Regions from separate parts of the Pseudomonas sp. PKS genome, predicted to be linked through region 2. Evidence: riboswitches for the same ligand, from Rfam matches in the RefSeq annotation. Region 2 holds a riboswitch; each other region holds the start of a gene.
The links. Region 2 has a riboswitch for cobalamin ahead of cobW (cobalamin biosynthesis protein CobW). Riboswitches for the same ligand answer to the same signal wherever they lie in the genome.
Positions count from the first base shown of each region.

Region 1 (9,433 bases), 170 kb from region 2:
CGCCTGGAGACCTGTCATGAGCCAGTCTGATTCTTGCAAACCCGACCAGGGGCCGCATTCCTCCGAAAACGCCACCCACAAGAACGATCTGGAGTTCGACCCGGACTCACCTGATCTCGAAGATCCGCAAGTCGACCCACAAGGGCCGGCCAAGCCGCCCAGGGATGACGAAGAGAAAGCCTGAGCGCAAAGGGCCGCAAGGCGGCCCCTAGCTCGTTACGGGTCTATCTTCTTGGCTTCCTCGACCCCCGCGGAGGATAGCTTGATCGGGTAGACGACGCTCAATGAGTGCTCGGCGTCCACCTCGACACTGCCGTGCTGGATGAGCCCTTGTTCCTGGAGGGTCTTGAGCATCCCGGCCACGGCCTTTTCACCGCGATAGTTGTCCAGCAGCTCCTTGCCTAAGCCTTGCGGGTGGGCATGAAGCAGGCGGGTGAGGATTTCTGATCGCAATGCATCGTTACTCATGATGCGCCTCACGTTCGTTGCAGGTCATTTACCGTATTTGGCCTGGAGTTGCTTGGCCTGTTCCAGGTGATGCTCGAGCTTGGGCAGGGTTTCGCTGGCAAAGGCCTTGAGCTCGGCCTTGTCAGAGGTGCCGGCCTCTTCCTTGAACAGCTTCACGGCCTTTTCGTGGGCATCGACCTGGTTGTTGATGTAGGACTTGTCGAAGGATTCGTCGCGCCATTGCAGGATCACTTTCTTGACCTTGTCGGTCAGCGCGGCTTCATCCGGTGTGCTCAGGTCCAGGGAACGGGCGATGTCGCCGAGCTTCTGGTTGGCTTTCGTGTGGTCGGTGACCATCTGCTGGGCGAAGGCCTTGATTTCAGGGCTTTTGCTTTTTTCCTGGGCCAGGTTGCCGGCCACGACTTCGGCGATGCCGGCCTCGGTCGCATCGTCGACAAAGTCATTGGAGGCAGCGGCCAGCACGTGCATCGACGCCATGCCGAGCGCGACGGTCAAACCGACGCGCTTGAGGAACAGATTGCTCATGTGTCACTCCTTATCCATTGGCGCGACCTCAGTGTCGCTTATGGTTGAGTGCAGCCTATGGGCGAAGGTTTGATTTTTCCGTGTCGTGCCGGCACCAGCGGTCATTGGTTTGAACGTTGGTGCAAGACGAGGCTCAGAGATTCAAAGGTCGCATCGAGGAACGGTCCATGAGCATCGAACGCAGCATTCCCGAGCTTGAGGCCTGGTACGCCCAGTATGATGACGCGAGTTATCGCCGCGAATCGCCGGACGCCTACCACCATGAGCTGGTCCGTACCGCCGAGGCGCTGCGTGACGACGGCGCGATCGACTGGGATGACTGGCTGGCGCTCAAGGCCCTGGCCGACCAAGCCCATGTGCGCGCCCTCGAGGAAGCCGTGCAGGCTCATGTGGATGACCCTGACGCATGAAGACACTGAAAATCGCCACGTTCAACCTCAATGGCATTCGCAGCCGCCAGCCAGGCCTGCTGACCTGGTTGGCGCGCGAGCAGCCGGATGTGGCCTGCCTTCAGGAACTGAAGGCTGCGGACAAGGACTTTCCGCGCGAGGCGCTGGAAGCGGTGGGCTATGGCTGCCTGTACCACGGGCAAGCGTCGTGGAACGGCGTGGCCATCCTGGCCCGAGGCAGCGAACCGCTGGAGGTGCGCCGAGGTTTGCCGGGCATGGACGACGACAGCCAGAGCCGTTATCTGGAAGCCGCAGTGCATGGTGTACTGATCGGCTGTCTGTACCTGCCCAACGGCAACCCTCAGCCGGGCCCGAAGTTCGACTACAAACTGCGCTGGTTCGAGTGCCTGATCGCCCATGCCAGGACGTTGCTCGATAGCGGCAACCCAACGGTACTGGCGGGGGATTTCAACGTGGTGCCCACCGACCAGGACATCTACAACACCCGCTCCTGGCTCAAGGACGCGTTGCTCCAGCCAGAATCCCGGGCGTGCTATCAGCGTCTGCTGGAGCAAGGCTGGAGCGATGCGATCCGCCAACTGCATCCTGATGCGCAGGTCTACACGTTCTGGGACTACTTTCGCAATCACTGGCCCCGCAACGCGGGCCTGCGCATCGATCACCTGTTGCTCAGCCCTGAACTTTCGCCACGGCTCAAGGCCGCCGGCGTGCATGCCTGGGTACGCAACGAACCGAAGGCCAGCGACCATGCGCCGGCTTGGGTCGAGTTATCCGTGCCCCCGCATCACTGATCTATAGTCAAAGGCGTCGAGGTGCTGGACACAAGGGATTGTAATGGCAGCAAGCAGGAGGCAGGACGAGGAGGGCCTGCTCGCCGTGACTGGCGAGGGCCGCGCCGTTGCCTTGTTCCGCCTGGTACTGAGCTTCATGGCGGTCGTGATGCTGGCCTTCGTGCTGATCGAAGGCTGGCGGATCTGGCGCGACTACCGGCTTGCGTTCCTCAATGCCGAAGCTGCGGTGACCAACCTGGCCCGGGCGACGGCCCAGCATGCCGAGGATGCCATTCGCCAGGTCGATGCGATTACGGCCGCATTGGCCGAGCGCATCGAGGGTGATGGCTTGGAGCACCTGGACCGCCCTCGGCTGCATGCGCTGCTCAGGCAACAAAAAGCGATCATGCCGCAACTGCATGGGTTGTTCGTCTACGGTGCCGATGGGCGCTGGATCGTTACCGATCAACCAACCATCGTCCCGCAGGCCAACAATGCCGATCGCGATTACTTCATCTACCACCGCACCCATGCCGACCGAGAGGTGCGCATTGGCTCGGTGGTGCACAGCCGTTCCACGGGCGACTTGATCATTCCCATCTCACGGCGGCTGAACAACCCCGACGGCAGCTTCGCCGGTGTGCTGCTGGGCTCGATCAAGGTGGATTGGTTCGTGCGCTATTACGGCGACTTCAAGATCGACGAACGAGGTGCGCTGGTGCTGGCCATGCGCGATGGCACTATTCTCGTGCGCCGGCCGTTCGTGGAGCAGGTGGTGGGGCGCAGCCTGGCCGACAGCGAGATCTTTCGTAACCACCTACCTTACGCCGACCAAGGTGTAGTGGAGGCGGTCGCGGTGGTCGACGGCACGCCGCGTCTGTATGCCTACCGGGCCTTGGCCCATTACCCATTGGTGGTCGAGGCTGGCCTGTCGCGTGAATCGATCATCGCGCCCTGGCGCCACGACATGCTCAAGTCGGTCGCGGTGTTGCTGCTGTTGCTGTCGGGGCTCGCGGCCTTTGGCTGGGTGGTGCTGCGCCAGCTGCGCGAGCGCATTGCCATCGAGCGTGCACTGCACCAGGCGCACCAGACGCTCAAATCCTTGGCCCTGACCGACAGCCTGACCGGCCTTGGCAACCGCCGCCGGTTGGACGGGGTGTTCGAGGCGGAGATCCGTCGGGCCCGGCGTCAGGGGTATCCCCTGGCCCTGGTGATGATCGACCTGGACTACTTCAAGGCCTATAACGACCGCTACGGCCACCCGGCAGGTGACCAGTGCCTGCGGCGCGTTGGCGACATGCTGGGCCATGCACTGAAGCGCCCTGGCGACTTGGCTGTGCGCTATGGCGGCGAAGAATTCACGCTGTTGCTGCCCAACACCGACGCCCAAGGTGCGGTGGCGATCGTGCAGGAGATACTGATGCTGCTGCGTCGGCAGGTGATCGAGCATGCTGGTAGCCCCTTGGGGCAGGTATCGGCCAGCGCCGGGATCGCGGTGGGTTATCCGGGGACGGAGGCGACCACGCCGGAAAGCCTGACAGCGGCCGCCGACGCCGCCCTGTATGAGGCCAAGCGCCAGGGGCGCGACCGCTACAGCCTGGCGAGCAGTGCGCTAGCCAATTGCTAGCCGCATGGCGCAACGCCCGGACAGGCCGTGGGCCTGTTCATCACGCAAAATGCCCCGCAGGCGTTCATTCAGCTGCGCAGGGGTCAGGAGGGTAAACCCCTGGCGGGCATAGAACGGCGCATTCCACGGCACATCAGTGAAGGTGGTCAGCGTGACAGCCCGCAAACCACGGCTGCGCGCAGACTCGACAGCCGTCTGCAACAAGCGGCGGCCCAGCCCTTTGCCTTGGGCGTGCTCTTGTACCGAGAGCTCCAGGATGTGCAACTCGCTGGCAATGGTGTGCGCGCAGATGAACCCGATCGGCAAGTCTTGCTCGTCCACCGCGACCCAGCTGGCCTGCTGCGCGATGCAGCGCTGGTGCGTGGCGTCATCCAGTACCTCGGCTTGCGCCAACCAGGCCAGTTCAGGCAAGCGTTTGAAGGCTTGGGCAGCGGAGCGTTCGACTGCGGCGAGCTGGGCAAGGTCGTGGTAGTGGGTGAGACGGATACGCATAGGGCTGTCCTTGGCCAAAAAGAGGCGTCTGAAAGCGTCTGTCAGGCCGACGCAAGCTTCATGGAAAAACCTCCGAAGGGAGGGCCGGCAATGTTAACCTTGCCCACCTCGTTGCTCACCTCGGACTGTTACATGTTGTTCAATCTCGCCATCCTGTTCGGCACGCTGGTGGCCATGGAGGGCGTCGGCACGCTGGCTCACAAGTACATCATGCATGGCTGGGGCTGGTGGCTGCACCGATCCCACCATGAGCCGCACCTGGGCATGTTGGAGACCAACGACGTCTACCTGGCGGCCCTGGCGCTGATCGCAGCAGGCCTGGTGGCACTGGGCAAGGCGGGCTACGCGCCGCTGCAGTGGGTTGGCGGCGGTGTGGCGGGGTATGGCGTGTTGTATGTGCTGGCCCATGATGGGCTCTTTCATCGTCACTGGCCCCGCGCGCCCAAACCAGTGAACCGCTATCTCAAGCGTCTGTACCGGGCGCATCGACTGCACCATGCAATCGCTGGGCGCAAGGGGAGTGTGTCGTTCGGGTTCTTCTACGCGCCACCCTTACGTGTGCTCAAGCGTCAGGTTCAGGCCCGCCGACATCGCTAGGTTCAGGCCTTGCGGCGTAGCAGGACGATGAAGAACAGCCCGCCGATGGCGGCCGTCGCAATGCCGATGGGCAGGTCTTGAGGCGCGATGAGCGTGCGCGCACCGATATCCACCCAGACCACGAACAGCGCGCCGAGCAGGGCGCAGGCAGGCAGCAGCCGGCGGTGCTCGGCCCCGACCAGGCGCCGGGCGATATGGGGCAGCATCAGGCCGACGAAACCGATGGCGCCGGAGAGCGATACCAGCACGCCGGTCAGCAGGGCACAGCCAACGAACACCTGAGCGCGCACACGACGTGGCTCGAAGCCAAGGCTCACGGCGGTCTGCTCACCGCTCATCAACCCGTTCAATGCCCGGGCCAGGCTCATCAGCAGCACAAACCCAGCCAGCACGCAGATCGCCGGCAGCCAGAGCAGCGGCCACTGCGCCAAGCCCAGGCCACCGAGCATCCAAAACATCACCGAGCTGGCGGCATGGGGGTCGCCGGTGTACAGCAGCAGGTTGGCTAGCGCCATCACCACGAACGACACAGCCACTCCGGCCAGCAGCAGCCTGTCGCTGTCCAGCCGACCGCGCCGGCTGGCCACCGCCAGGACCAGCAACATACTGCCCAAGGCACCGACGAAGGCCGCCAGAGGCAGGCTGAAGGGGCCGGCAAAGGTGCCGAGGAACAGCACCACCAGCACCGCCCCCAGCACCGCACCGGAGCTGACACCCAGCAGGTGTGGATCGGCCAGCGGGTTGCGGGTGACGGCCTGCAGGGCACCACCAACCAGGGCCAGGCCAGCCCCTACCAAGGCCCCGAGTAGCACCCGCGGGGCGCGGATCTGCCAGACGATCTGCGCCTGCCCCCGGGTCCAGTCGCCCATATCGGTCATACCCAACTGATACAGCGTGATGCCCGTGACCTTCGCCAGCGGCACATGGGCCGCGCCAAAGCCCAGGGACAGCAGGCAGGAGAACAGCACACCGATCAGCAGCAGCGACATCAGCAGGCGATAGCCTCCTGGGCTACGAACCGGCATCAGTGCGCTGCCTCGGCGAACAGTTGCGGATGCAGGGCCGCCGCCAGTTGCTCGATGGCGCTTGCGTTATCCACCGACGGGGTGACTTGCAGGTACGACAGCACCACGAAGCGATGCTCGCGGATGGCCTTTACCTCGCTCAAGGCGGGGTGATTGAGCAGGAAATCGCGTTTTTGCGCCCAACTCGTCGGGCCGTAATCGACGATGACGATCACCTCCGGATCCCGCGCCACCACGCTCTCCCAATTGACTTGGGTCCAGCTGGCATTCACGTCATCCATCACGTTGTCGGCACCGGCGGCCTCTAGCAGTGCCTGGGGCATGCCGAGCCGGCCAGAGGTGGTGGGGCGGTCTTCGCCGCTGTCGTAGAGAAAGACGTGGGGTTTGTGCCGCACTTGGTCCAATTGCGCGTGAACCCGCGCAACGCGCTGCTTCAGGTGCTCGACAAGCACGTTGGCGCGCTGTTGAACGTCGAAGATGCGCCCCAGGTTGTCCAGGTCCTGGTACAGATCCTCCAAACTTGCCCGGCGCCGGGGCATGATCCAGGAGCAGGATTCGCTCAACTCATACACGGGGATACCCAGTGGTGCCAGGGTCTGTGGCGTCAGCGGGCCGCCCACGTTCATGCCGTAGCCCCAGCCGGCGAACAGAAAGTCGGCCTGGGCATCAAGGAGGTTCTCCGGCGACGGGTAGCGCGGTGCAAGCTCAGGAAGGCCGGCCAAGGCGTCACGCAGGGACGGGTCGAGGGTCTTCCAGCCGCTGATACCGCTATAGCCCACCATCCGCTCGCGTAGCCCCAGGGCCAGCAGCATCCCGGTGAGGTTGATGTCGTGACTCACAGCCCGGTGCGGCGCTTGGGTGAAGGTGATGTCGCGCTCGCAACTGCGCACGGTGACGGGGTAGCTGTCAGCCCAGGCTGTGAGGGGCAGGGCGGCGAGCAGGGCCAGATGAGTCAGGCGTCGCTTCATGCGGGGGTAATCCAAGTAATACGTGGGTGGGACGCCAAAGGGTGGCGATCGACCAGGGCGCGAACACCAAAGACCTGCTCCAGGCGGTGCTCGGTCAGCACTTGCTCCGGCGTGCCTTGCGCGACGATGCGCCCTGCATCGAGGACATACAGGCGATCACAGAAGGCTGCGGCCAGGTTCAGGTCGTGGAAGCTCGCCAACAGGCCTAGACCAGTGCCACGCAGGTGTTCGAGCAAGGCCAGTTGGTAACGCGGGTCGAGATGATTGGTCGGCTCGTCCAGGATCAACAAGCGCGGTTGCTGCACCAGTGCCCGAGCCAGCAATACACGTTGCTTTTCACCCCCGGATAGCGGCGCGAAGCCCTGGTTGGCTCGGGTATGCAGGCCCAGTCGCTGCAGGCAGGCATCGATCAATGCCTGGTCGTCATGGCTGTCGAACCAACCTTGGTGCGGGGTTCGGCCCATGGCGACCACGTCGCGCACACTCAGGCCGAAATCTTCGGGAAACTCCTGCAGCATCACCGCCACGCGCTGGGCGACCCAGCGTGGGGACTGTTGCCAGATGTCTTCGTTTTCCAGCAGTACGCGCCCGCCATCGGGCCGGGTAAAGCGATAGGCGCAGCGCAACAGGCTGGTCTTGCCGCTGCCGTTGGGGCCGATCAGGCCGACGAATTCGCCGGGCTGGACTTGCAGGTCGATATCGTCGAGCAGGCGTTGACCGCCGGGCGAGGGGGCCCAGTGCAAGCTTTCCAGACGTAGGGTAGGGGATGACATGCAGACCAACCGTACCGGGGTGAATGAAGCCCGACTGGGGACGGCGCGCAAGGGAATCGCGGGCAGTGGGCTGCCCAAGACCGGCCCGCGCCCGCCCACCGCGGGTGTTGCCAAAATCGGTGACAGGCCGGTCTCCGGGCTTGCGAGGGGCTTGAAGCATTCACCTTCCCATGCCGGCGGCACAGTGGCGTATCGAATGCATCGCTCGCTTACCGTTGCGGGGGCAGCGCCGGACTGATCGCGCAAGGCGACGCACCGACTTCCCGTTTAATCCCCGGCACGGCGGCAGGGGACACCTGAAACTGGGGCGCATCTGAGCATTAATGGGCGGGGCAGTCAACCGAACGGGGCGTTCCGGCATAACCGGCTTTCTCGCGTGACTGTTTGTTACGCGATGTTACTCATTGCCCCAGTCCAGGGCAGTCGTTGGAAGGTGTTTTGCCTGCAAGGGGCCTGTTTGAGAGGGCGATACAAGGGCACAGCGTTTGCATTAGCGAGGTTACGAATTCGAACTGGAATAGACCATGAGTTCTCCACTGCACTGCTGCACCGTTTCACCCGTAGCGGGCAACCTCGGCGTGTTGTCGGCTGCTGCCAGTGGGCTGGAGGGGTTCGTGACAGGTGTCGGGGGTGACATCGACTTGGTGCTGGGACGTGCCGGCGTCAATCCTGAAAGCCTGCGCCAACCCACGCTCAGCCTGCCGCTCACCAATTACTGCCGGGTGCTCGAGGAGGCAGCCCGCCAGTCGCACTGCGACAATTTCGGTTTGCATTACGGTCTGCAGTTTCAGCCCCAAGCCCTGGGGCTGCTGGGCTATGTCGGGTTGTTTTCCAATACGTTGGAGGAAGCCCTGCGCAATTTCGTGGCGGCGTTTCCTTATCATCAGCACGATACCTTGATACGGCTGGTCGACTGCGGCGAGTGCTATCGCTTCGATTATCAGGTGCGACACAGCGCCATTCTGGAGCGCCGCCAGGATGCCGAATTGACCATGGGCATGGCGCTGAACCTGATGCGCCACGTATTGGGCAAGGACTGGGCGCCCTTCGCGGTCAGCTTCGAGCATACGCGCCCACAAGACGGGCTGGCCCATCAGAGGGCGTTCGGCGCTCCTGTCTATTTCGATCGCAGTTGCAACTCGATGCTGGTACCCAAGACTGACCTCAAGGACCAGATGATGCCGGAGCGCGATGCCAACTTGCTGTTTCTGGTTCAAGACGTGCTCCAGCGCCTAGGCGCGCGCGATCAACGGCGCAATCTGCTGGAAGAAGCGGACGCTCAGGTACGCCTTGCCCTGAGCAGCGGAGAGCCATGCCTCGAGACGATCGCGCAGTCGCTGCAGCTCAGTGCGGCCGGGTTGCAGCGCCATCTGCGTGAGGCGGGAGTGAGCTTCAGCCAGCTGGTTGAGAAGGTGCGCCGTGAAGTGGCGGTGCATTACCTGCGACAGCCCAAGCGGCCAGTGTCCGACTTGGCGGGGTTGCTCGGGTACTCCGAAACCAGTGCTTTCTCCCGGGCGTTTCGCCGTTGGTTTGGCGTCAGCCCACGACAATGGCGTAGCGAAGACCACTGACGGCTTGTTCGCAGGCTTGTGCCTTAAGCCCAGTCACACCCATCCCCAAAATTGACTTTGCACGTAGAAACAGGCTTGTAGGGTCAATTCTTGGTCTAGACCAGAGGCTAACATCAAGGTCGCAAGCTCCGGATACCTCCCGGCCGGCGCCTTGATCGAGCAGTGCAGGGGTGTCAGGCCTACGTCGCGGTAATCAACAGAGGACAA
Region 1 covers NZ_JBEGDO010000001.1:272,861-282,293, forward strand. Annotated here, with positions in the region: gene ABOA88_RS01320 (DUF6021 family protein) at 17-184, shown strand; gene ABOA88_RS01325 (hypothetical protein) at 217-468, opposite strand; gene ABOA88_RS01330 (DUF4142 domain-containing protein) at 493-993, opposite strand; gene ABOA88_RS01335 (hypothetical protein) at 1,161-1,403, shown strand; gene xth (exodeoxyribonuclease III) at 1,400-2,194, shown strand; gene ABOA88_RS01345 (sensor domain-containing diguanylate cyclase) at 2,238-3,800, shown strand; gene ABOA88_RS01350 (GNAT family N-acetyltransferase) at 3,786-4,292, opposite strand; gene ABOA88_RS01355 (sterol desaturase family protein) at 4,425-4,889, shown strand; gene ABOA88_RS01360 (FecCD family ABC transporter permease) at 4,892-5,914, opposite strand; gene ABOA88_RS01365 (ABC transporter substrate-binding protein) at 5,914-6,882, opposite strand; gene ABOA88_RS01370 (ABC transporter ATP-binding protein) at 6,879-7,655, opposite strand; cobalamin riboswitch at 7,764-7,970, opposite strand; gene qhpR (AraC-like transcriptional regulator QhpR) at 8,180-9,226, shown strand.
Region 1: linked by a shared signal. The riboswitch ahead of ABOA88_RS01370 (ABC transporter ATP-binding protein) and the one ahead of cobW (cobalamin biosynthesis protein CobW) in region 2 are both predicted to bind cobalamin.

Region 2 (9,433 bases):
CATGCAGGCCGTCGCGGATCTGCGATTCCTTGAGGTCGCACAGGTAGGTGTCCAGGCGCGGCAACCAGATGGCCGCGTCTTCGAGCTGGCCTTCAAGCTGCAATTCCCGGTCGATGTGGTTGGCCTTGACCAGTTCGAGAATGTCGCGCTGCAGCTCGCGTGCCCGGCGCGGGTCGAGCAGTTGCGCTTCGTAGTACTCGTCGGCCAGACGCTCCAGGTGACGCAGCGGGCCGTAGGTCTCGGCGCGGGTCAATGGCGGCATCAGGTGGTCGATGATCACCGCCTGCGTGCGCCGCTTGGCCTGGGCGCCCTCGCCCGGGTCGTTGACGATGAAGGGGTAGATGTTGGGGAGTGGCCCGAGCAACGCATCTGGCCAGCATTGCGCAGACAATCCGACACCTTTGCCGGGCAGCCACTCGAGGTTGCCGTGCTTGCCCACGTGGATCACCGCATCGGCGGCAAAGCCGTTGCGCAGCCAGAAGTGGAACGCAAGATACCCATGAGGCGGCACCAGGTCCGGGTCGTGATACACCGCGCTGGGGTCCACCTGGTAACCCCGGGCCGGCTGGATGCCGACGAAGGTCAGGCCATAGCGCAGGCCGGCGATCATCATCCGACCGCTGCGGAACATGGGGTCCTGCTCAGGCGCCCCCCATCGCTCCAGCACCGCACGCTGGTTGGCCTCAGGCAGCGCGGCGAAGGCCTGATGGTAATCAGCAAGGCTCAGGCTTTGGGCACAGGGGCGCTGGTCGAGATGATCCAGGTCGTTGGTCACCCCACCCAACAGCTGATGGATCAACGCGGTACCGCTGTCAGGCAGGCCTTGCACCGGGTACCCCTGCCCTTGCAGCGCCCGGAGGATGTTCAGCGCTGCGCCGGGTGTGTCCAGGCCCACGCCGTTGCCGATGCGCCCGTCGCGGGTCGGGTAGTTGGCCAGCACCAACGCCACGCGTTTCTGGGCGTTGGGCAGACGCGCCAGCTCCACCCAGCGACGCGCCAGCTCGGCGACAAAATCCATGCGTTCGGGGTGGGCGCGATAGCAGACCACGTCGGACTGGCTGCGCTCGCTGCGCCAGGCCAGGTCCTTGAAGCTCACGGGGCGCGTGATGATGCGCCCGTCCAACTCCGGCAAGACAATGTGCATGGCAAGATCCCGCGCGCCCAGGCCCTGCTCGTTGGATTCCCAGGCCGGCTGGTTGTCTTGGGCGCAGATTGCCTGCAACACCGGGATGTCTCGGCGCAGCGGGCGCAGGTTAGGTTGCTCCGGACTGGACAAGGCAAAACCGGTGGTGTTGACCACCACCTCAGCCTCGACTTCATCCAGCCAGGTCTCGACCTGAGCCAGGCAGGCCGCCTCCTTTAGGCTGGCCACAGCGATAGGCAGCGGATTGAGCCCCGCCGCCTGCAAGCGCTGGCAGAAGGTATCGATAAACGCCGTGTTGGCCGCTTGCAAGTGCGAGCGATAGAACAAGATGGGGGCCACAGGCCAGTCGGGCTGCCATTCGCGGTACCAGTCCTGCAACACGGCGCTGGGCTTGGCGGGGTGGTACACCGTAGTACGCGGCAAGGGCTGTGGCTCTTCCCAGGCGTACTCGCGCCCGAGCCACAGGCTGGCCAGGCAATTGAAAAGGTTCGCGGCATTGGCCTTGCCCCCCTGGCGCAGGTAATGCCAGAGGCGCTCGGCCTGGTCACCGGTCACGGTGCCCAACTGGGTCAATTCCGGGTCCGGGCGGTCGTCGCCGGGCACCAGGATCAACTGCACGCCCCGGGCGCTCAGTTCGACCAGTTGCTCGACACCATAGCGCCAGTACCCGACACCCCCATGCAAGGACAACAGGATCACCTTGGCATGGCGCAACACCTGATCGATGTACAGATCGACCGAAGCGTGGTTCTGCACCTGCATGGGGTTGGCCAGTCGCAGGCTGGGGAAATCCTCCGGCAACTGCTCGGCGGTTTCGGCGAGCAGCGCCAGGTGCGAATCACCGCTGCAGAGGATCACCAGTTCGGCCGGGGTCTGGCCGAGGTCGGCAATGCTGTCGTCCGGCACGAAGCCGCCGGGCTGGGTCCGCAGCAGGTGCATGGGTCAGGCGTCCAGGGCCTGGCGCAGGCGCGCTTCGAGCGCGGCGGCGTCCAGTGCCTGGCCGATCAGTACCAGGCGGGTGATGCGCGGCTCGTCGGCGCGCCAGGCGCGGTCGAAGTGCTTGTCGAAACGGGTGCCCACCCCCTGAATCAGCAGGCGCATCGGCTTGCCGGGGATGGCAGCGAAGCCCTTGGCGCGCAGGATGCCGAATTCGACCACCAGTTGGGTCAGGGCATCAAGCAGCAGGCTTTCGTCCGCCTCTGGCAGGTCGATGGAAATGGAGTCGAAGGCATCGTGGTCATGATCGTCATGATCATCGCCGTCGTGGTGCGCGTCATGGTGGGTACGGCGACCATCGATGTGCGCCTCAGCCTCGGCGCCCACGCCCAGCAGCACTTCCAGTGGCAGACGGCCGCTGCTGGCCTCGATCACCTTGACCGCCGGCGGCAGCTCTTCGGTGACTTCGGCGCGCACCTTGGCCAGGCCTTGGGCATCGATCAGATCAGCCTTGTTCAGCACCACCAGGTCGGCGCTGGCCAGTTGGTCGGCGAACAGTTCATGCAGGGGCGATTCGTGGTCAAGGTTGGGATCGAGCTTGCGTTGAGCGTCCACCTGATCCGGGTACGCGGCGAAGGTACCAGCGGCCACGGCCGGGCTATCGACCACGGTGATGACCGCATCGACGGTGCAGGCATTGCGGATTTCCGGCCACTGGAAGGCCTGCACCAACGGCTTGGGCAGGGCCAGGCCGCTGGTTTCGATGAGGATGTGGTCCAGATCGCCGCGGCGGGCGACCAACTCGCGCATCACCGGGAAGAACTCTTCCTGCACGGTGCAGCACAGGCAGCCGTTGGCCAGTTCGTAGACCCGGCCGCTGGCTTCTTCCTCGGTACAGCCAATGCTGCACTGCTTGAGGATCTCGCCATCGATGCCCAGCTCACCGAATTCGTTGACGATCACCGCGATGCGGCGGCCCTGGGCGTTGTCCAGCATGTGGCGCAGCAAGGTGGTCTTGCCCGAACCGAGGAAGCCGGTGACGATGGTGACGGGGAGCTTGGCCAGTGTTTTCATGTCGCGATGCCCTTGGCAGGATGGCGCGGGCATGCAGGACGAGTGCCGCGAGCCTTGCCGGCCGGGCCTGTTCGCCACCGGATCACCCCGCCCGGTTGAAAGTCGAAATCGTCTCGAGGCAGGTCTCCTGGCTTGCACCTTACCGGCCGTGCCGGTGGAGCGACGCCTTCCCGCGCCTGGGCGCAGTGGCTGTGTCGATCCGGGTGGGTGCCTACAGTTGCGGGGGCAGCCGCGGCTTGTACCGCGTTCCCGTCTTAGCTCCGGCCAACGCCGGAGAACCTCGAATCGGCAAGGCTACGCAGTGGCCGGCAGGCGGTCAACCACGGCGCGTCAGTTTGGAGGCAGGCCGCTTGGAACAGTCGCCCTGCCCCCTGTGGGAGCGGGTTCACCCGCGAAGCGCACTATTCGGTAGGATTCCAAGCGAGCTCGATCTTTTACCGCCTAGCCTCTGAAGGATCGGCGCACCGCAACCTTGCAGATTGACGCCACGTCGCCCCCATGCTTTGCTTGCACCTTGCGTTCAGGTGCCCCGTCAAGGGGTGAAACGGGAAATCGGTAACCAAGCCGATGCTGCCCCCGCAACGGTAAGCGAGCGAAGCGTCTTGACCACTGTGCCGCGTCGTATGGCATGGGAAGGTGATGCTTTCCAGGAGCCCTGCTCCTCCTCGCAAGCCCGGAGACCGGCCTGGCGTCAATAGAACACCCCGCGGTGGGCGGGCGCTGTCACCTCTTCTGGGTCAATCGTGCCCGGGATGACGCGCGTGTCCGCCGCCTATAAAAAGCAGAGGAACGCCCCATGTCGATTACCAGCACCAAACACAGCATCGCCACTCCCGTCAGCCTCAGCCAACGTGTCGTCGTTGCCGTCGGCGCCAGCCTGCTGGGCTTGTGCCTGGTCTATTTCGCCGGTTTCTCGCACATCGAGGCCGTGCACAATGCCGCCCACGATACCCGCCACAGCGCCGCCTTCCCTTGCCATTGAGTACACCTGCATGATCAAGCGCATCGCCCGTACAGCAGGTTTCAGCGGGCTGCTCGCCGCCCTATTGCTGACCTTGCTGCAAAGTCTGTGGGTCAGCCCGTTGATCCTTCAGGCAGAAACCTTCGAGAGCGCCGTCCCCGAGCATCATGAGCATGACAGCCCCGTCGCTGCGCATTCCCATGACACAGAGGCCTGGGCACCGGAGGATGGCTGGCAGCGTCTGCTCGCCACCACCGGTGGCAACCTCGTGGTGGCGGTCGGTTTCGCGCTGATCCTCGCCGCGCTGTACAGCCTGCGCGAGCCGAACCGAGTGATGACCGGGGCACTGTGGGGGCTGGCGGGCTTTGCCGTGTTCTGCCTGGCACCCACACTGGGGTTGCCGCCGGAGCTGCCAGGCACAGCGGCCGCCGACCTGGGGCAACGCCAGAGCTGGTGGATCGGCACTGCGGCCGCCACGGCCACGGGCCTGGCCCTAGTGGTATTTGCCCAGCACTGGCTGCTCAAAGTGCTAGGCGTTGCCTTGCTGGTGGTGCCACACGTGATCGGCGCACCACAACCACCGGTGCATGAAAGCCTGGCACCGGAAGCACTGGTGGCCCAGTTCAAGCTCGCCTCCTGGCTGACCAACGCCGCGTTCTGGCTCGCCCTTGGCCTGCTCAGCGCTTGGCTTTATCGCCGAGCCAACCAGGCCTGATGCGCGACGTGTCGTCCGAGCCGGTATTCTATGCCGGCTTCGGCTGCTGCAAGGGCTGCCCGGTCGAAACCCTGGAGCAGCTGTTGCGCACGACCCTGGCCACACACCGCCTGTCCGCCGACCACTTGGTCGGCCTCGCCAGTATCGATCTCAAATTCGATGAGCCTGGGTTGCAGGCCCTAGCCGAACGGCTGGGCATCCCCCTGATGGTATTCCCGGCCACAGACCTACAGCCCTTCGAGCCGCAGCTCAGCCATCGCTCGCCTGTTGCCTATGCACACAGCGGCTGCTGGGGCGTCGCCGAAAGCGCGGCCCTGGCACTGGCCGCACGCGCACTTGGCACCTCGCGCTTGCTGGTGACACGCCAGGTGCTCGGCCAGGCTACCCTTGCCCTGGCCCGTGGCCGATAATCGCGTCCAATTACTGCCTATCTGCAAGGATTTCCCATGACGGTCTATTTCATCGGTGCCGGGCCCGGCGATCCGGAGCTGATCACGGTCAAGGGGCAACGCCTGATCCGCCAGTGCCCGGTGATCATCTATGCCGGCTCCCTCGTCCCACCAGCCGTGCTGGAGGGAAACAACGCCGATACGGTGATCAACAGCGCCGAACTGAACCTCGAGCAGATTATCGAAGCCCTGCGCCGCGCCCACGAAAACGGCCAGGATGTGGCCCGTGTCCACAGTGGCGATCCCAGTCTGTATGGCGCCATCGGCGAGCAGATACGTCACCTGCGCGAGTTGGGCATCGACTATCAGATCATTCCGGGTGTCACTGCCACCGCCGCCAGCGCCGCCCTGCTCGGCTGCGAACTGACCTTGCCGGAGCTCGCCCAGACGGTGATCCTCACCCGCTATGGCGACAGCTCGCCCATGCCGGCTGGCGAACAGTTGGCTGACTTGGCCCGCCACCGCAGCACCTTGGCGATCCACCTAGGCGTGAAGCACCTCGAGCGTATCGTCACCGAACTGTTGCCATACTATGGGCCAGACTGCCCGGTCGCCGTCATTCATCGCGCCACCTGGCCGGACCAAGACTGGGTACGCGGCACCTTGCAGGACATCGTCGTGCTCGCGGCGGCCAAGGATTTCCGGCGAACCGCATTGATCCTGGTGGGCCATGTGCTGGGCGATGCACCTTTCGCCGAGTCAGCCCTTTACCGGGCCGGGCACGCCCACCTCTATCGTCCCGCCGGCTGAGCGGGCATTTTCTGACAGGAACGAGGAACTCACTCCATGCTCGAACTACGCCCCAACTGCGAATGCTGCGACCGCGACCTGCCAGGCGACAGCGAGGATGCGTTGATCTGTTCGTTCGAGTGCACCTTTTGTCGTACGTGCAATGAACGTCAGTTCCAGGGGCGCTGCCCGAATTGTGGCGGCCAGTTATTGCCTCGCCCAACAAGGATCGGGACGGCATTGAGCCGCAATCCGGTCTCATCCCTGCGCGTCCTCAAACCTCACCCAGGGTGTTCCTGACCTATTCTATGCGTGGCCCGTCCTTGGCGCCCTGGGCGGGCTTCATTAGAGATGTATATTTTGTAGGCCTTTTCAACAATAATCTTCGCTTTTTCAACAAACCTACACATCCCACTACCAAGCGAGAGGAATCTACGTAATCTTGCGCGCTGCCGCGCAGGCACCCTTTCACGTATTCCTGCGGGACTTCAGGAAACGGACCAAATTCCTACAGGAGTTATCCAATGACAACCGTTTTAATGGTTGACGATCATCCCACCGTTCGACTAGCTGTGCGCATGCTGCTCGAACGTGAACGCTTTCAGGTCATCGGTGAAGCCGGTGACGGCATCGATGCCGTGCAGCAGGCTCGCCAGCTACGCCCGGATGTGGTTATCCTCGACATCGGCCTGCCTGGCCTGGATGGCATGGAGGTCATCAAACGCCTGCAACTGTTGGAGCCGGCACCGAAGATCATGGTGCTCACCGGTCAACCCGCCGACCTGTATGTCCGTCGCTGCCTAGATGCCGGTATCGCCGCCTTCGTCAACAAGGACGAAGACCTCGACGCCCTGGTGTTCGCTCTCAAAGCGCTGGTCAAGGGCTACTCCACCTTTCCGCAGATGTCGGTCAACAGCAACTCGCTCGAAAGCGAGTGCAGTCGTCTCGCAAGCCTCCCCAACCGTGAAATGGAAGTGTTACGCCGGCTCACCCGCGGCGAGAACAACAAGTTCATCGGTGAATGCATGAACCTCAGTGCCAAAACCATCAGCACCTACCGTGGACGCATCATGGACAAACTCAAGACCGAGTCTCTGGTCGAAATGGTCGACTTGGCCAAACGCAACAACGTCAGTTGAACACCCCACCGTCATGAGAGGCACGGTGTTCACTCTGCTGCTGGGCGCGCTCCTGGCCATCAGCGCTGTGGCGCATGGCGACAGCGAAGCCCGGCACCTGCTCGCCCGCTCACTGAGCGCCTCACCCCCCTTGTTGCTCCAACAGGATGACCGGCAATGGCTCGAGCGCCGCAAAGCCCTTGTGCTAGGCAGCTCGCGCCCTGACTACCCGCCATTCGAGATCAACACCAGCCCCGCCGACTTCGAAGGTCTGAGTGCCGACTACGCGGGCCTGATCGGCGAACAGCTCGCCATCCCGGTCGAGGTTCGCCGCTTCCCCACCCGTCAGGCGGCCATCGATGCGCTGCACGCTGGCAAGATCGACTTGCTTGGCAGCTCCAACGCCTTCGAGGCCGCCGATGCGCAGTTGGTCCTCAGCCATCCCTATGCCGACGACCTGCCGGTCGTCGTCAGCAAGCAGGATCGTATGCTCGGCCGTTATGGCACGGAGCTGGCCGAGCTACGCCTGGCCATGGTCGATCATTACTTGCCCGAAAAGCTGGTACGCAAACAGTATCCCAATGCCCAAGTGACCCTGTACCGATCAACACTGGCCGGGTTGTCGGCCGTGGCGATGGGTGAGGTGGACGCTTATCTGGGAGATGCCATCAGTACTGACTACGCGATCGGCAAGAGCTTCCAGGGCCTGGTGAAAATCGATCACTTCAGCCCCTTGCCCGCCGATGTCTTCGCCTTTGCCCTGGCCCGCGACAATCCGCGCATGCAGCGTCTGGTCAATGAGGCCCTGGCCAGGATCAGCGACAGTGAGCGCCTGAACATCCTGCGGCGCTGGAGCAGCGGCAATACCAGTTTGTTAATGAAAAATCCGGTCGGCGCCCTCACGTCTGAGGAGCGGGACTGGATAACGCACCACCCGAAGGTACGGGTCTTGGTCAATCCCTCCCTGGCGCCCCTGACCTTCAACGATGCCCAACAGCACCCGACCGGGATCACCCTGGATCTGCTCAAGCGCATCCGCCTGCAGACTGGCCTGCGCTTCGAGATCGTCGAAGTCGGCTCGATCCAAGACATGGTCGACCAGGTGGCCAAAGGGGAGGCGCAGATGATCGGCGCCCTGGGCTATGGCGCCGAACGTGCGAAGCGCCTTCGTTTTACCCGTCCCTACGTAGTAAGCCCTCGGGTCCTGGTCACCCGCAGCGACACCCCCTGGATCGACACGCCGATGACACTCGATGGGCTACGTGTCGCGTTGTTGCGCGGCTCCCCTCAACGTGAGGCGTTGCAACGGCAATATCCTGGCGCCCGCCTGGTCGAGGTCGAAACCCACCTGGAGTTGATGGAAGCTGTCGCCAGTGGCAAGGCCGACGTGGCCTTGAGCAGCCACATCAATGCCAGCTACTACATCAGCCATGTGTTCAACAATGGCTTGCGTATCGCCGGCCTGCAAAGCGACGACCCCGCCAGCGCCGCTTTTGCGATCGCGCCGGATCTACCGGTGCTGCAGTCGATTCTGGACAAAGCCCTGCTTAACATCCCGCCCGAGGAGCTGGACCAACTGGTCAACCGATGGCACACCAATACGCTGGTCAGCGACAGCCCCTGGCGCAACTACCGCACCCTGGCGCTGCAAGTGCTGGTGCTGGCCGCCGTGCTGTTGGCCGGCGTGGTGTTCTGGAACACTTACCTGCGCAAGCTCATCAATCAGCGCACCGAGGCCCAACGCGCCCTGCAGGCGCAACTGACGCTCAGCCGCGGTCTGCTGGAGCAGTTGCGCCAGGCCAAGGATGACGCTGAGCTGGCCAGCCAGGCCAAGAGCACCTTCCTGGCGATCATGAGCCATGAGATCCGGACACCCATGAACGCGGTGATCGGCCTGCTGGAGCTTGCCCTCGAGGACAGCCGCCGGGGCCGCAGCGACCCGCAGACTCTGCACACCGCCCATGACTCGGCCATCGGCTTGCTCGCGCTGATCGGCGACATCCTCGACATCTCCCGCATCGAATCCGGCCACATGTCCCTGCAACCGGTACCGATCGACCTGGTCGAGCTGGTGCGCGCGACCCTTCGCGTGTTCGACGGCAATGCCCGGATCAAGGGTTTGTATCTGAACGGTGATCTACCACAGACGCCGGCCTGGGTGCTCGCTGACCCTGTGCGCCTCAAGCAGGTCCTGTCCAACCTGATCAGCAACGCCCTCAAGTTCACCGACCGCGGTGGCGTGCAGGTGAAGCTGAAACTCGCCCCACCCAACGGCACCGGCGATATCCGGGTTTCGTTGTGCGTACA
Region 2 covers NZ_JBEGDO010000001.1:105,584-115,016, reverse strand. Annotated here, with positions in the region: gene cobN (cobaltochelatase subunit CobN) at 1-2,083, opposite strand, end outside; gene cobW (cobalamin biosynthesis protein CobW) at 2,087-3,154, opposite strand; cobalamin riboswitch at 3,255-3,452, opposite strand; cobalamin riboswitch at 3,660-3,857, shown strand; gene ABOA88_RS00540 (CbtB domain-containing protein) at 3,951-4,136, shown strand; gene ABOA88_RS00535 (CbtA family protein) at 4,147-4,830, shown strand; gene ABOA88_RS00530 (cobalamin biosynthesis protein) at 4,830-5,240, shown strand; gene cobM (precorrin-4 C(11)-methyltransferase) at 5,277-6,029, shown strand; gene ABOA88_RS00520 (DUF1272 domain-containing protein) at 6,066-6,308, shown strand; gene ABOA88_RS00515 (response regulator) at 6,533-7,147, shown strand; gene ABOA88_RS00510 (transporter substrate-binding domain-containing protein) at 7,161-9,433, shown strand, end outside.

Region 3 (9,433 bases), on a different contig from region 2:
GACAAGATCAAGGCCGCCATCGGTGCGCACATGGGCCAGACCACCGATATCGTCGGCATGCTGTTGTCCCAGGCCACTGCCTCGGGCTTGGCATTGCTCGCCTGGCTGGCCAATCTGGTGTTGATTCCGGTGGTGGGCTTCTACCTGCTGCGCGATTGGGACCTGATGATGGCCAAGCTGCGCAGCCTGCTGCCGCGCCAGCGTGAGCACCAGGTGATGGGGCTGGCGGGCGAGTGCCATGAAGTGCTGGGGGCGTTCGTGCGTGGTCAGTTGCTGGTAATGCTGGCGCTGGGCTTGATCTATGCCGGTGGTCTGATGCTGGTGGGCCTGGAGCTGGGCTTGTTGATCGGCCTGTTGGCAGGGCTTGCGGCCATCGTGCCCTACATGGGCTTCATCATTGGTATTGGTGCGGCCTTGGTCGCCGGTCTATTCCAGTTTGGCGGCGACCTGTACCCGATGTTGGGCATCGTTGCGGTGTTCATGGTCGGCCAGGCCCTCGAGGGGATGGTGCTCACGCCCCTGCTGGTGGGCGATCGAATCGGGCTGCACCCGGTGGCGGTGATTTTCGCCATCCTGGCCGGGGGCGAGCTGTTCGGCTTTACCGGTGTGCTGCTCGCGCTGCCTGTGGCGGCGGTGATCATGGTGCTGTTGCGCCATGTGCACGACCTTTACAAGGAGTCGGATATGTATGCGGGGGATATCGATCCGGAGCTTTGAGGTGAGGGGGCCGCTTTGCGGCCCTTTTCATGTACAAAGGGTGCGATGGGCGTCAAACGGTAAAGTGCTCTCGCAACCCCTTGATTTTCCTTATGCTCTTACCCTCGCGCATTGTGCCGCTCGCGCTGCGGGTATAGACTTTGCACACTGTTCACCAAAGGCCCCCTGTGGTCCTCGCGACCGCCCGCCAGCATGAAACCGATCCAGTTGCCCCTGGGTGTGCGCCTGCGCGATGACGCCACCTTCATCAACTATTATCCGGGCGCCAATGCCGCGGCATTGGGCTACGTCGAGCGGCTTTGCGAAGCCGACGCCGGCTGGACCGAGAGCCTCATCTACCTGTGGGGCAAACAGGGCGTGGGTCGTACCCATCTACTCCAGGCCGCCACCCACCGCTTCCAGCAGTTGGGTGAACCTGCGGTCTACCTTCCTCTGGCACAACTGCTCGACCGCGGCGTGGAACTGCTCGATTACCTGGAGCAGTACGAGCTGGTGTGCATCGACGATCTCCATGTCATCGCGGGCAAGGCGGATTGGGAAGAGTCCATGTTCCATCTGTTCAACCGACTGCGCGATAGCGGTCGACGCCTGTTGCTCGCGGCCTCCGCCTCACCGCGCGAGCTGCCGATCAAACTTCCTGACCTCAAGTCCCGGCTGACTTTGGCGCTGATCTTCCAGATGCGCGGGTTGTCCGACGAGGACAAACTGCGCGCTTTGCAACTGCGTGCTTCCCGGCGCGGTCTGCACCTGACCGATGAGGTCGGTCACTTCATCCTGACCCGCGGTGCGCGCAGCATGAGCGCGCTGTTCGACCTGCTCGAGCGTCTCGACCAGGCATCGCTTCAGGCCCAGCGCAAGCTGACCATTCCGTTTCTCAAGGAAACCCTGGGCTGGTAGGCCCGAAAAGCACGGCCCAGAGCCCGAAAACAGAAAAGTCACATTTTTTTCGATAAAATTTGCAAATGGCCATGATAGAGGGCATAGTCTCACCCTTCTAAAGGATTACAGACACGGTCGTGCCCATGCTGAAGCGCTTCGCACCCCTCGTGCCACTTGCACTCGTGACCCTGCTTTTTGGCTGCGCCTCCCAAGGCCCCGTTTCCCAGCCGCAGGATCAACACTCGATCGCCGCGCATTCCGCGAGCCTGATCAAACCCTCCGCCTCTTCCGTCTTCGGAGAAGAGTCGCTGGCCACTGAAGAAGACCTGGAAGCCTTTTCCAGCAACAGCAAGCCCTACGAGCTGCCAGCCCTGGCCGACAGCATCCTGGAGCGTGGCATGTCGCTGATCGGCACCCGTTACCGTTTTGGCGGTACTTCGGAGAAGTCCGGCTTCGATTGCAGCGGTTTCATTGGCTATCTGTTCCGCGAAGAAGCCGGCCTGAACCTGCCGCGTTCGACGCGTGAAATGATCAACGTCGATGCGCCGAAGGTGTCCCGCAACAAGCTCAAGCCTGGCGACCTGCTGTTCTTCAGCACCAACGGGCGTGGCCGTGTCAGCCATGCCGGTATCTACCTGGGTGACAACCAGTTCATCCACTCCAGCAGCCGCCGCAGCGGCGGTGTACGCATCGACAGCCTTGGCGATCGTTACTGGAGCAAGACCTTCATTGAAGCCAAGCGTGCCTTGGCGATGGCGCCGACCACAATCTCGCGCAACTGATATCAAAATGATGTACCCTGCCGCGGCGGCGATGCTGAAAAGCTCGCCGCCGTGCGCATTTACAGAAAGCGTCTAATCTAATTTCTCACCACTTTTTGGCTTCGGCTGCGGCCGAACGGTTCCAGACAGGATGTTCTGACCATGGCGATGTTGGCGCGCTTCGCATTCCTTTCCCTGGCAGCACTGCTCACGGCCTGCTCCAGCCATGCTCCGGCACCGGCTCCGGTGGTCAAGCCGAACGTCATTTTCAATCAGCAAGCCTCGTCTTCGCCCATGGCCGAGGACGTGCTATTCCGTGCGATCGGCCTGGTAGGCACGCCGTATCGCTGGGGTGGCAACACGCCGGATTCGGGGTTCGATTGCAGTGGCCTGATCGGCTACGTTTACCGGGATGCCGCCGGGATCAGCCTGCCGCGTTCGACCCGCGAGATGATCGTCATGCGTGCGCCCAATGTGGACATCAATGCCCTGCAGTCCGGAGACCTGGTGTTCTTCGCCACCAGCGGTGGGTCGCAGGTCAGCCACGCCGGAATCTACGTGGGGGAAGGGCGTTTCGTGCATGCACCGTCCACAGGCGGCACGGTGCGCCTGGATTACCTCTCCAACAGCTACTGGTCCCGGGCCTACCTGCAGGCCAAACGCGTATTGCCAAGCGGGCATCTGGCTCAGAACCCCTGAGCTGGGCTCACTTTCGGCTCACGCGCCAAACCACATTGCCCACATCGTCCGCCACCAAGAGCCCGTCTCGGTCATTGACCACGCCCACCGGGCGTCCCATGGCCTTGCCCTTGCCATCGAGAAAACCGGTCAACAGGTCGATCGGTTTGCCCGCGGGCTTACCCTCGCTGTCGAACGGCACGAAAATCACCTTGTAGCCACTGTGCGGCTTGCGGTTCCAAGACCCGTGCTGGCCCACGAAGGCTCCTTGCTCGAAGGGCGGCGGCAACGCGCCGGTCTGGGCAAACGCCAGGCCCAGCGATGCGGTATGGGCTCCCACCGCGTAGTCCGGCACGATCGCCTGGGCCACTTTGCCAGGGTCCTTTGGCTCGACCCGTTGATCCACATGCTGCCCGTAGTAACTGAAAGGCCAGCCATAGAAGCCGCCGTCCTTCACCGAGGTGATGTAGTCGGGCACCAGGTCGCTGCCGATCTCGTCGCGTTCATTGACCGCCGTCCATAGCGCGCCGGTACGGGGCTCCCAGGCCAGCCCGTTGGGGTTGCGCAGGCCTGAGGCGAAGATGCGGTGCTCACCGCTGGCCGGGTCCACCTCCCAGATCGCGGCGCGGCCTTGTTCCTTTTCCAGGCCGTTTTCGCCGACATTGCTGTTTGAACCTACGGTGACGTACAGCTTCTTGCCATCGGGGCTGGCGATGACATTCTTGGTCCAGTGGTGATTCAACGGGCCGCCGGGCAGGTCAGTGACCGGGCGACCTTCGGCGCGGATCTGCATCGCGCCATCCTCGTAGTGAAAGCGCAACAGTCGGTCGGTGTCGGCCACATAGAGGTCCTTGCCCACGAGGGTCATGCCGAAGGGGGAGTTGAGCCCTTCGATGAACGTACTGCGCACCTCGGCGACGCCATCTTGGTCGGCATCGCGCAGCAGGGTGATGCGATTGGCGCTGGGGACCCGGGCGCCGGCACGCTCCATGACCTTGCCCATTACCCAGCCGCGCAGGCCCTTGCCATCCTCGGGCTTGGGCGGGGCATTGGTTTCGGCCACCAGCACATCGCCATTGGGCAGCACATAGAGCCAGCGTGGGTGATCGAGGTCCCTGGCGAAGGCCACCACTTGGGTGCCCGCGGCGGGCGTCGGTGTGGCGCCGTCCGGCCAGCCGATCGCCGGGGCGATGTTGACGGTCGGGATCAGGGTCTTGTTGGGCTCGGGCAGGCGGGGCAAGGGGCCGAAGCCGTCGCTGACCTCCAGGCGCGCGGACTCGCCGCAGGCGCCAAGGCTGGCACTCAGGGCCAGCGCTATCGCGATACGCATCCTGTCCATGCTCGCAATCCTCATTGGCTTGTGAGAATTGAGAGTCGGATGCGTCGGGGTAGGTTCACTCCGGGCGACTGCGCCTAGCGACTGCCGGATGGCTTCCGCGTGGGCTCATCGGCTTGCCTACGCCTGCTTGAGCAACAATGCCACCCCAGGGAAATACTGCCCCAGTTCGTTGTGCAGCGAACGGTAGGCGTAGGGGAAATGCCAGGCGATGGCGCAGGCCGTGTGTTTTTGCAGGTCGTCGACCAGGTCTTGCAGCTCCTCGGGGCTGGCGTGTTGGCCAGCCTTCCAGGGGCTGACGAACAATGCGCCGGCCTTGAGCTGACTGGGGTAGGCGATCGGGCGGGCAAGGGTGGCGGTTTCCTGCAGGGCGGCGGCCAGGTCCAGGCGTGCGATTCGCGGCCAGCGTTGGCTGACATGCAAATGAACGGATTGCTCGGCGGTGCTGATCGACAGGTCGCAACGCCCTTCGCGTTCACCTTCGTCGCGTTGTTTCTTGCTGGGGTAGTGCGCCAGGGCGACCTGTTCGGCCTGCCAGGCGGCGGCTGCAAGCAGCCCGCTGTTGGTGGCCGCGCCGTGCCAGTAGGGCGCCTCGCTGTCGCCATGGACCTGGTTGAAGCGGTCTATGCACTCGATCCAGCCTTCCAAGGCTGGTCGCAGGAACTCCAGGTGCTGGTTGTTGATGATCAGGCCTCGCATGCTGCGCTCTCCTTATTGTTTGATCGCATTGCTGCACACTGATGGCTATGTGATATCACTGCTGCGCGTCCGGCACAAGCCATGAAGTCGAGCATGGCGTCAGGCGCGCTTCATTGACGCTCCCGCCCCAACCCTCTAACCTTCGCGGCGTGTTTCAGGTGCTCTGCCAGCCTTCGGCTGGGCAGGGTGAAACTGGGAAGCCGGTGGGCGCCAGCAAGGCGCGAATCCGGCGCTGCCCCCGCAACGGTAGGTGAGTCAAAGGTCGTGCAGGGCCACTGGATACAGGTATCCGGGAAGGCGCGCGATCCATGGGCCAAGGCCCTGCTCACGAGCCCGGAGACCGGCCTGTCACTGCCAACGGCATCACGGAGGGTGATGCGCGGTGCACCGTGGCCTTCTGCCGCGGCCCCTGCGCGCTCTCCGTCTGCCTGTCTATCGATCTGTCGTCGCCGTCCATGCGCGCCGACAGCCTGCGGAGAATCCTGATGAGCGAATCCACCGAACGCGACGAACGCCACCTGGCGCGCATGCAGCGCAAGAAGGCGATCATCGACGAGCGCATCGCCAATGCCCCCAATGAATGTGGCCTGCTGCTGGTGCTCACCGGCAACGGCAAGGGCAAGAGCAGCTCGGCCTTCGGCATGCTTGCCCGCGCCATGGGGCATGGCATGCAGTGCGGCGTGGTGCAGTTCATCAAGGGCCGCGACAGCACGGGCGAAGAGCTGTTCTTCCGCCGTTTCCCCGAGCAGGTGCGCTACCACGTCATGGGTGAGGGCTTCACCTGGGAGACCCAGGACCGCCAGCGTGACATCGCTGCCGCCGAAGCCGCTTGGGCGGTGTCGCGCCAGCTGTTGCAGGACCCGTCGGTGCAGTTCGTGGTGCTGGACGAGCTGAACATCGCCCTCAAGCACGGCTACCTGGACCTCGACCAAGTGCTGTCGGATCTGCAGGCCCGCCCGCCGATGCAGCACGTGATCGTTACCGGCCGCGCCGCCAAGCCTGAAATGATCGAGCTGGCCGATACCGTCACCGAGATGGGCGTGATCAAGCACGCCTTCCAGGCCGGCATCCGTGCCCAAAAGGGCGTGGAGCTATGAGCCAGACCCGGCAGTGTCCGGCGGTGCTGATCGCGGCACCCGCTTCTGGCCAGGGCAAGACCACGGTCACCGCTGCCCTGGCGCGCCTGCACCGCAACCTTGGCCGCAACGTCCGGGTGTTCAAGTGCGGGCCTGATTTTCTCGACCCGATGATCCTCGAGCGCGCCAGCGGCGCGCCGGTGTACCAACTCGACCTGTGGATGATCGGGGCTGATGAGAGTCGGCGTCTGCTCTGGAAGGCGGCAGGCGATGCCGACCTGATCCTGATAGAAGGGGTCATGGGGTTGTTCGATGGCACGCCATCGAGTGCGGACCTGGCGCGCCACTTCGGCGTGCCGGTGCTGGCGGTGATCGACGGCACAGCCATGGCGCAGACCTTCGGCGCCCTGGCCCTGGGCCTGGCGCACTACCAGCGCGATCTGCCTTTTGCCGGCGTGCTGGCCAACCGGGTCGGCAGTCTGCGTCATGCGCAGTTGCTCGAAGGCAGCCTCACTGAAGGCTTGCGCTGGTATGGCGGGCTGTCCCGCGAGCGCGGCATCGAGCTGCCCAGCCGTCACCTGGGGTTGGTCCAGGCCAGTGAACTCAACGATCTGGACCTGCGCCTGGACGCCGCCGCCCAGGCCCTGGGCGAAAGCTGTGATGCTGCTTTGCCGCCCCCGGTGGCATTCGCAGCACCCGCACCTGCACAGGCGCTAACGTCCCTGGCGGGTGTGCGCATTGGCGTGGCCCGGGATGAAGCTTTTGCCTTTACCTATGGCGCTAACCTCGATTTGTTGCGTGCGCTGGGTGCGGAGTTGGTGTTTTTCTCTCCTGTACACGATCAGGCGTTGCCGTCCGTGGACAGCCTTTACCTGCCTGGCGGCTATCCCGAACTGCACCACCACGCCTTGGCCAGCAACGCGCCGATGCGCGAGGCGATCCGTGCCCATCACGCCCAGGGCAAGCCGTTGCTGGCCGAATGCGGCGGCATGCTCTATTTGCTCGACGCCCTGACCGATGTGGCTGGCGAGCGCGCCGAGCTGCTGGGTCTGCTGCCGGGTGAAGCGGTGATGCAAAAGCGCCTGGCTGCCCTTGCCCTGCAAGCGGTGGAATTGCCGGAGGGCACCTTGCGCGGCCACACCTATCATCACTCCTTGACCGAGACGGCGCTCGAGCCGATCGCCCGAGGCCAGAGCCCCAACGGTGGGCGCGGCAACGAGGCGGTCTATCGGATCGGGCGCCTGACGGCGTCCTACGTACACTTCTATTTCCCCTCCAACCCCGACGCGACGGCGGCGCTGCTGCGACCATGAGCGAACATGCCTTTTCCGCTGCCGAGCGCGCCGCGGTCTACCGCGCCATCGGTGAGCGCCGTGACATGCGCCATTTTGCAGGCGGCGAGGTCGCGCCCGAGCTGCTCGCCCGCCTGCTGGCCGCAGCCCATCAGGCGCCCAGTGTCGGGTTGATGCAGCCCTGGCGCTTTATCCGCATCAGTGATCGCGCCTTGCGTGGCCAGATCCAGGCGCTGGTCGAACAGGAGCGGGCATGCACTGCCCAGGCCCTGGGCGAGCGCTCCGATGAATTCATGAAGCTCAAGGTCGAAGGTATCCAGGATTGTGCGGAGGTATTGGTGGCGGCACTGATGGACCACCGCGAAGCGCACATCTTCGGCCGCAGGACCTTGCCGGAGATGGACCTGGCATCGCTGGCCTGTGCCATTCAGAACCTCTGGCTGGCAGCCCGTGCCGAGGGCCTGGGCATGGGCTGGGTGTCGTTGTTCGACCCGCAGGCGCTGGGCGAGTTGCTGGGCATGCCGGCGGGCGCCAAGCCGGTGGCCGTGCTGTGTCTGGGGCCGGTGGTCGAGTTCTACCCGGCGCCGATGTTGGTGTTGGAGCAGTGGGTCCAGGAGCGGCCGCTGAGTGACATGCTCTATGAGAACCATTGGGGAGAGCGGCAATGAGCGTGGCTTTGCTGACTGTGGCCGGGGTGGCCCTGGATGCCTTGCTGGGTGAGCCGAAACGGCGCCATCCGCTGGTGGGGTTCGGCAGCTTTGCTGCGCGTCTGGAGCAGCGTCTGAACGCGGGCGGTCGGGGTTGGCGCAGCCATGGCGTCAGTGCCTGGCTGCTTGCCGTGGTGCCCTTGACTCTGCTGGCGCTGGTGCTCTCTTGGTTGCCCTTTATCGGCTGGCTGGTGGATGTGCTGGCGCTGTATTGCGCCGTAGGGCTACGCAGCCTGGGCGAGCATGTTCAGCCTGTGGCTGAGGCCCTGCGCCGGGGGGACCTGGACGAGGCGCGGCGACGGGTGGGGTATCTGGTGAGCCGTGAAACCCGTGAGCTGGACGAGCCCGCCGTGGCCCGCGCCGCCACCGAATCGGTGCTGGAGAACGGCAGTGACGCGGTCTTTGCGGCGTTGTTCTGGTTTGTCGTGGCCGGTGCGCCCGGGGTGGTGCTGTATCGCCTGAGCAATACCCTCGATGCCATGTGGGGCTATCGCAACGAACGCTTCGAACGCTTCGGCTGGGCTGCGGCGCGTATCGACGATGCCCTGAACTACATTCCAGCCCGGCTGGTGGCACTGACCTACGCGCTGCTAGGCAAGACCCGCCTGGCCCTGGCCTGCTGGCGCAACCAGGCGCCGTTGTGGGACAGCCCGAATGCCGGCCCGGTGATGGCTGCGGGCGCAGGTGCCCTGGGCGTCGAGCTGGGCGGCCCTGCGGTGTACCACGGCGAGTTGCACGAGCGTGCGCGTCTGGGGGAGGGGCCTGTGGCCGACGCCGAGGCCATCGAGCGCGGTTGGAGTCTGGTGCAGCGCGGGGTATGGCTGTGGTTGCTGGTGATCTGCCTGGGAGCGTATTGGAATGCTTGAACATGGTGGTCGTCTGCTGCGCGCAGTGCGTCAGTACGGCATTGCCCGTGAACACTGGCTGGACCTTTCCAGCGGCATCGCGCCGTGGCCCTACGCCATCCCGGCGATTGCGCTGGAGGCTTGGGCGCGCCTGCCCGAAGTCGAGGACGGCCTCGAGCAGGCAGCGCGCACCTACTACGGCGTCGACCGCCTGCTGGCGGTGGCCGGCTCCCAGGCGGCGATCCAGGCCTTGCCGTCCCTGCGACCGGCCGGGCGGGTTGGCGTGCTCGCGCCTTGCTATGCCGAGCACCCCCACGCCTGGCAGCGTGCAGGGCACCAGGTGGTCGAACTGGCCGATGAGCAGGTCGAGCAGGCCCTGGACAGCCTCGATGTGCTGGTGCTGGTCAACCCCAACAACCCTACGGGGCGGTGCGTACCGCGCG
Region 3 covers NZ_JBEGDO010000023.1:24,164-33,596, reverse strand. Annotated here, with positions in the region: gene ABOA88_RS19755 (AI-2E family transporter) at 1-717, shown strand, start outside; gene hda (DnaA regulatory inactivator Hda) at 910-1,614, shown strand; gene ABOA88_RS19745 (C40 family peptidase) at 1,740-2,378, shown strand; gene ABOA88_RS19740 (C40 family peptidase) at 2,520-3,056, shown strand; gene ABOA88_RS19735 (PQQ-dependent sugar dehydrogenase) at 3,064-4,374, opposite strand; gene ABOA88_RS19730 (hypothetical protein) at 4,492-5,070, opposite strand; cobalamin riboswitch at 5,210-5,433, shown strand; gene cobO (cob(I)yrinic acid a,c-diamide adenosyltransferase) at 5,556-6,167, shown strand; gene ABOA88_RS19720 (cobyrinate a,c-diamide synthase) at 6,164-7,459, shown strand; gene bluB (5,6-dimethylbenzimidazole synthase) at 7,456-8,106, shown strand; gene cbiB (adenosylcobinamide-phosphate synthase CbiB) at 8,103-9,011, shown strand; gene cobD (threonine-phosphate decarboxylase CobD) at 9,004-9,433, shown strand, end outside.
Region 3: linked by a shared signal. The riboswitch ahead of cobO (cob(I)yrinic acid a,c-diamide adenosyltransferase) and the one ahead of cobW (cobalamin biosynthesis protein CobW) in region 2 are both predicted to bind cobalamin.